2 regions of the Pandoraea sp. NPDC087047 genome follow, and region 2 is predicted to be linked to the other one. Evidence: predicted binding sites of a transcription regulator. Region 2 holds the regulator's gene; the other holds the start of a gene.

Region 1 (3,664 bases), on a different contig from region 2:
GCCGCGCCGCGTCTGCTGGCGCGTGTCGCCGAGGCCGATCTGGCCGGATTCTTCGCCACGCTGCATCGCGAGAACGGCGTGGACGTGCAAGTCGGCGTCGGTGTCACGGCGCTGGAGCAAGACGCCACCGGTCAGGTCGTAGCGGTGGTGGCCGGTGACAAGCGTCTGCCGGCGGACGTGGTCGTTGTCGGTATCGGTCTGATCCCGAACGCCGAACTCGCGCAAGCCGCCGGTCTCGCGGTCGATAACGGCATCGTCGTGGACGAATTCGCCCGCACGAGCGATCCCGCCATTCTGGCCGTGGGCGATTGCGCACATCACGAGCACCCGGCGCTGGGCCGTCGTATTCGTCTGGAGTCGGTGCCGAGCGCCAGCGAAATGGCCAAAGTGGCGGCGAGCGTGGTGCATGGCGACGCCCCGAAGGCCGTCGCCACCGCCCCGTGGTTCTGGTCGGATCAGTTCAACGCCAAGCTGCAGATGGTCGGCATGACGCAAGGCCACGACACCGTGGTCGAACGCCGTCTGCCGGACGCCCAGGGCGCTGCCGTGTTTATGCTCTTCTATCTGCGCGACGGTGCCGTCGTGGCAGCCGCGAGCATCAACCGCGCCCAGGAGTTCATGGCCGCCCGCGAACTCGTGGGCCGCCGCGCAGTGGTCGATCCGGCGCGTCTGGCCGATGCCGCCACGCCGCTCAAGACACTGCTCGCCGAGTTGGCCTGAGGCGTCTGGCGCACACCGGGCGCGCCCGCCCCGATGTGCGCCACGAGCCTGCGCAGCCCGTCAGACCAACGGGGCGTGCGCAGGCAGCAGCAGTACCGGACGGCCCGCGTGACGGGCCGTATCTTCCGCCACGCTACCCAGCGTGAAGCGTCTGTACCCACGCCGGCCGTGCGTGCCGAGCACGATCACGTCGACATCGGCATCCTTGCCCGCGGCGATGATCTGATCGGCAACCCCTTCGCCTACCGGCTGAATCTCCCGCATCTCGATTTCGCCCGGCACTTCCGCTTCCTTGAGTCGTTTCACCGCCCAGCTTCGGACTTGTTCGCCCACGGCACGTACCGCGTCGAGCAGCGGCTCCGGGTCGAAGCCTGCAAGGAACGGCCCCGGCAAATCGAGCACGTGCACCACGCGCATCGACGCCCCGTGCGTGCGCGCGAGCGATAACGCGTATTCGAAGGCGAGGCGCGACGTCTCGCTGTTGTCGAGCGCGACGAGAATACGTTCGTAATGCCCGCCGGAGCGCAGCGGCAAATGCGGACGGGCCTCGCCCGCCACGAGCATCACCGGCACTTCCGCGCAGCGCAGAATCTGTTCGGCGACGCTGCCCAGCATGACGCGACGCACGCCGCTGCGGCCATGCGTGCCGACGATGATGATGTCGGCGCCCCACTCGTCGGCCTCGCGCGTCATGGCCTCGGGGACCGTCTCCCCGGTGGTGCGCAAATCGAGCAGATGCGCCTGCGCGTCGAACCCTTCCTCACGCAGATAGAGCACCGCCCGCGCGAGATGCTCTTCGCCCTCGCGCTGCATGTCGCGGCGTATCTGTTCCAGATCCACGAGCTTGCCGAACGCCGCCGTCAGCAGATTGACGGGATCTTCCACGGTGTGAATGACGCGGATCGCGTCGCCATTGCGCGCAAAGGCGGCGGCCTCGCGCAACGCCCGGCGAGACGACTCGCTACCGTCGGTCGCCAACAGAATGCGTTTTGTCATGAGCAGCCTCGCGTCGGAAGTCGAAGGAATGCCATGCGCGTGTTCGGCCACCGCGATGTTTCATCTGACGAACCAGGCACGACGATGCCACTATACCGCCCGAGGGTGGACGAAGGCCACCCTTCGCGTGCTGGGGTAGCGCCCGGAAGGCGCGTGTTTGATGCAGCGCAAAAAACCACAGGCCCGGCATAGCGGGCCTGTGGCGTAGCGCTTCGCGACGACAATGGGGCTTAACGCGCGGCGTCGCCCCAGCGATAGGCGTGCGACGCCTCGTCAAGCTTCCCCTTGAGTTCCGGCGCCAGCGTGTAGTCGATGGTGCCGAGCGTCTCGTCGAGCTGCTCGACGCGGCTCGCGCCGATGATCGCCGACGTCACGGCCGGATTGGCGAGCACCCAGGCGAGCGACAGACGCGTGAGCGATTCACCGGCGTCCTTCGCAATCGCCTTGAGCGCTTCGATCGTCTCGAACTCGCGCTCGTGCCAGTAGCGCTGCTGATACATCGCTCCCGCCTTGCCGACCGTCGCCGCCGTGAAGCGGCCTTCGGCCGGTGCGGCGTCGTGACGGTACTTGCCCGTAAGCAACCCGCCTGCGAGCGGGTTGTAGGGGATCACGGCCAGCCCCTCTTCGCTCGCCAGCGGCAGCAGTTCGCGCTCGATCTGACGGAACAGCAGGTTGTAGCGCGGCTGGACCGACACGAAACGCGCCACACGCAGCACGTCCGAGCGGCCCAGGGCACGCGCGAGGCGATAGGCGAGATAGTTCGACACGCCGACGTAACGCGCCTTGCCCGACGTCACAATGGTGTCGAGCGCTTCGAGCGTCTCGTCGAGCGGCGTCTCGGCATCGTCCCAATGGAGTTGATAGAGATCGACGTAGTCCGTGCCGAGGCGGTTCAGCGACGCGTCGATCGCGCTCAGCAAGTGCTTGCGCGAGGCGCCCTTGTCCCACGGCGAAGGCCCCATCTCGCCGCATGCCTTGGTCGCCACGATGAACTTGTCGCGACGGCCCTTGAGCCAGCGGCCGACAACCTCTTCGGTGCGCCCGACAAGCGACGTGTCGGCGCCAAGCGGATAAACGTCGGCGATATCGATGAAATTGACGCCCGCGTGCGCCGTGCGATCGAGAATGGCATGGCTGGCGGCCTCATCGGTTTGGAGACCGAACGTCATGGTGCCGAGGCACAAGCGAGAAACAGTCAGGCCGGTGCGGCCGAATTTCGTGTATTGCACGGTAACTCCCGGAAGTTTCGGATCAGGCAAGCATCTGGAGAGACGCGACGTCGCAAGACGGCGCTGCCCGCTCTCGCGGGCACGTCGCACAGTATGCGCGATTCCGGAAGACCGTGTGCAGAGCCCTTGCGCCTGGCCCCTCGCGCGATTCGGGCGATTAGGGCTATTCGAGCGATTTCAGATCGAGCCAGACGCCGTCCGCCCCGCGAATCAGCATCTTGCTGCCGTACTTCATGACGGTCGTCTGCTCGTTGGCCGACACGAAAGCCGTCTGCGGCAGATCGTTCGCGTATTGCGCCAGATCCGGCGTGCCCGCAAACGGATTGTTGGCGACCAAATGCGAGACGAGCGTCATCAGTGCCAGATAGCTCGTGGGCGTGGAAATCGTCACCGGCGTGCCGTGCGGCGCGCTCGCCCCGTCACCGAAGCCGACGAGCTTGACCGCGACCGGCACATGCGTGATCTCCGGCACCGGAATTTCGCGCATCCCCGAAATCTGCAACTTGCTTCCGCGCAGCGCCGCCCCATGCTCCGGCACGAACACCACCACGGCTTTGCGTCCCGAGCTGGCGATGGTGTCGATGAACTGGCCAAAGTCGTCGAACAGCGTCTTCGCGCGCACGGGATAGCTCTGCACGCTGGTGAGTTTGGAGCCTTCGAGACGATTGCCGTCGTGCAGCGAGATCGTGTTGTAGTAGAGCGCGACACGCTTGTCCGGC
Region 2 (3,664 bases):
CGCAAGCAAATCGATCTGCGCCTGTGCGGCCGGATCTTCGAGCGGCGGCAGCGCATCGAGCGCACGCAGGCCGAGATCGTCGAGGAAGTCCTTGGTCGTGGCGTACAGACCGGGGCGTCCCGGCACGTCACGATGACCAATCACCTCAATCCAGCCACGATCTTCGAGCTGTTTGATGATCTGTGTGTTCACCGTCACGCCGCGAATCTCTTCGATATCGCCACGCGTGACCGGTTGACGGTATGCAATGATCGCCAGCGTCTCCATCACGGCGCGCGAGTACTTCGGCGGCTTCTCCGGATTGAGGCGATCAAGGTATTCACGCATGCGCGGACGGCTCTGGAAACGCCAGCCGGTGGCCAATGCCACCAATTCCACACCTCGGCCATCCCATTGCACGCGGATTTCCTCGAGCAGCGCACGCACCGTGTCACCAGACACGGCGTCATTGAAGAGCTTGCGCAGATCGCCGACCTTGAGCGGCTCCTGCGCGCAAATCAACGCGGTCTCGAGGACGAGTTTCGCCTCTTGGGTATTCATGTGCGACTAAGCGGACCGGGGGCTTGGCGACCCGGTATCAGGAATAAATGGATGCTTGGAACACGAGAAACGGTCGTAACCGCTTCGCATAAGCGCGCGCCCTTTTGTGTTCGGTCGTAGTGACGGCGGCGCGACCTGAATGCTTCGAAACGACCTGCCGGGAAAACGCCCAGGCCGATAGTGCGGCGAGACGGACGTCCGGTATGTGCGCAATTATTACTGAAACACCGACGCCCGTAAAGCGTCGTCGAAACTCGCCGCGAAACAGCGCGTCGTATCGCCCGCCAAAACGATGGGTCGACGCCTCATGGTAAACTCTCAAAATAACTTCAGGGGCCTTCATGACCACCGAGATCGGTCGCATTCCCGGCAACCCCATTCCCGTTGCCCAGCCTCGTTGTTCCACCTGCTCGCTGGGGCAGTTCTGCCTGCCCGTCGGCATCCCTGAGCCGGAGCTGGAACGACTTGACGCACTCGTGAGCGAGCGCCGTCGCCTCAAAAAGGGCGAAGTGCTCTATCGCGCCAACGATGATCTGGGCGCCGTCTACGGCATTCGCTTCGGTTCGCTCAAAAGCTGCGTCACGGCCCCGGACGGCCGCGAGCAGGTCGTCGGCTTCCACCTTCAAGGCGAACTCATCGGCCTGGACGCCGTGGCCGACAGCCTTCACCCGAGCACCGCCGTGGCGCTCGAAGACAGCGAACTGTGCATCGCACGCTTCGGCGAATTGGAGACGCTCTCGCGTCAGGTGCCGTCGCTGCAACGTCAGTTGCACCGCCTGATGAGTCAGGAAATTCGCAACGAGCACCAGCAACTGCTCGCCCTTGGCACCATGCGCGCCGAGGAGCGCCTGGCTGTCTTCCTGCTGAATCTCTCCGAGCGTCTTGCCGCCCGTGGCTACGCCGCCAACGAATTCGTGTTGCGCATGAGCCGCGAGGAAATCGGCAGCTTCCTGGGGATCAAGCTGGAGACGGTCAGCCGCCTGTTCTCGCGCTTCGCGCAGAACGGCATGATCGAAATCCGTCAACGCCACGTCAAGATCATCGACGGCGTGGCCCTGCGCGAGCTCGCGGGCGTTCATCACTGCTGAGCCCAGCTTCCGGGGGCGCTAGAGCGCCCCCGCTCATGCGCCCCCTTGCTGGCTCTCACTTCCCCGCTTCCCCGTTATTCCTGCTTTCGTCGGCGTTCTTAGCCGATCCGGCCGACCGGAACCTCCCGCGCCAGCCGTCTCGAAGCCGCACTTCCCCGTTACCGCTAAGCTACCGGCCTCGCCCGGCCGACGCCTTGCGCCAGATCAAGAGTCGCGCGACGCCGCCGGGCCGCCGGGCCGCCGGTGTTCGACAAGCCCGGGCAAACCCTCCATAATCGGCGCGTTCGCCGCCCGGCCCCCTGCCGCCCGGCGTTTCACCCCGACGGAGGCCGCCGTTATGCCCGCTGCCATTTTTCTTAGCCCGGAAGACGCCGAGCACGCTTTCTACGAAGCGCTGCGCGCCGGTGACCCGGATACGTTGATGGATGTCTGGTCGGAAGACGAGGAAGTCGTCTGCATTCACCCGTCGGGGCCGCGGCACGTCGGCCCGGCGGCCATTCGGGCCAGTTGGCGGCAAATTCTCGCCAAAGGCGGGCTGCACGTGACGGTGAGCCACCTGCAAGTGGCGCGCAACCCGTTGTGCGCCGTCCACAACGTGCTCGAACAGGTTCAGGTCGAGACACACCCGGAAGCGCGCTACGCCTTCGTGCTCGCCACCAACATCTATCTGAAGCAAGCCGACGGCTGGCGGCTCGTGCTGCATCACGCCAGCCCGGCCATCGGCCACGAAGACACCGGCTCGCCATTGGCACGCACGCACCGGCTGCACTGACGGCAGCCCCTCAGCCCGCTCGCCACTCAATCCGATGTGCCGCCCGGCGCAGGCCAAAGCGCCTCCCAATACGGCACCGGACCGAAACGCGCTTGCAGGAATTCAATGAACGCGTGTGTTTTCGGCGGCACAAACACCCGGCTCGGGTAGACGGCCCAGATCGCGACCTCCTCTGCCAGCGGATACGCCGGCAACACCGGCACCAGTTCGCCACGCTGCAAGTGCGCGGCAATATCCCATGTCGACTTGAGCGCAATGCCGAGGCCCGCCAGCGCGGCATCACGCAGCACCTCCCCGTTATCCGACACCAGACGCCCGCCTACGCGCACACTGAGCGGGCCACCCGGCGTCACGAACCGCCAGTCGCGCTGCTCCCCGAAAATCAGGCAGTCATGCTTGGCAAGATCGCCAGGATGCTTCGGCGCACCGTTCGCCGCGAGATAAGCCGGAGACGCGCACAACGTCCGCCGACTGGCCGCCAGTTTGCGAGCAACGAGTGTCGAATCCCGCAACGCACCCACGCGAATGGCAAGATCGCCCCCCTCTTCGAGCAGATCGACAACGCGATCCGTCAGTCGGAAATCCAGCGAAATCCCGGGGTAGCGTGCGAGGAAGTCGGGCAACGCGGGCGAGATATGCTGACGCGCGAACGAAGACGAGCACGACACCCGCAAACACCCTTGCGGCGCCGCCAGCCCCTGCCCGACGCTCGCCAACGCCTGAGCCTCTGCCGCGAGCAACGCCTGCGCCTGCGCCAGAAACACCTCACCTTCCTGCGTGAGCGCCACACGCCGCGTCGTTCGGTGCAACAGCCGTGCGCCGAGCGCGCCTTCGAGTTGCGCGAGACGCGTACTGGCTGTCGCCGGCGACAGCCCGCGCTCGCGCCCCGCCGCCGACACATTTCCCAGCGCCGCCACACGAACGAACAACGCTACGGTATCGAGGTCCAATGCCATTTAACGGATTTTCCAAAAAATCTTTTCCACATTATCCGAATTATCAAAGCAATCGACTAGCCGTAGTCTTTCGCCATCGCATCAAATTCAAGTGCGTCGCCAAAGCGCCACAGCGCAGGCGGTGCGTTACCCCTTCAGGAGAAAGCAGATGAAAGCTGTCGGATTGACCCGTTATTTGCCGATCGACGACCCGAAGTCGCTCGAAGACATCGATATCCCGACCCCCACGCCGACCGGCCGCGACGTGCTGGTCAAGGTCGAAGCCATTTCCGTGAACCCGGTCGACACCAAGGTTCGCGCCCCGAAAG

What was found. Region 2 encodes FNR, which switches genes on or off when oxygen is low (the NO sensors DNR and NnrR bind a similar motif). Its sites were predicted from a motif close to TTGATNNNNATCAA; they were not measured.
Region 1: the regulator FNR is predicted to act here: its motif matches at 1,874-1,887, upstream of ACIPHM_RS02255 (universal stress protein).

The regions. Positions count from the first base shown of each region.
Region 1 covers NZ_JBIUZU010000001.1:533,761-537,424, forward strand. Annotated here, with positions in the region: gene ACIPHM_RS02250 (NAD(P)/FAD-dependent oxidoreductase) at 1-720, shown strand, start outside; gene ACIPHM_RS02255 (universal stress protein) at 781-1,716, opposite strand; gene ACIPHM_RS02260 (aldo/keto reductase) at 1,947-2,945, opposite strand; gene bcsG (cellulose biosynthesis protein BcsG) at 3,109-3,664, opposite strand, start outside.
Region 2 covers NZ_JBIUZU010000002.1:107,767-111,430, forward strand. Annotated here, with positions in the region: gene scpB (SMC-Scp complex subunit ScpB) at 1-540, opposite strand, end outside; gene fnr (fumarate/nitrate reduction transcriptional regulator Fnr) at 882-1,628, shown strand; gene ACIPHM_RS03135 (YybH family protein) at 1,966-2,400, shown strand; gene ACIPHM_RS03140 (LysR family transcriptional regulator) at 2,427-3,356, opposite strand; gene ACIPHM_RS03145 (zinc-binding alcohol dehydrogenase family protein) at 3,505-3,664, shown strand, end outside.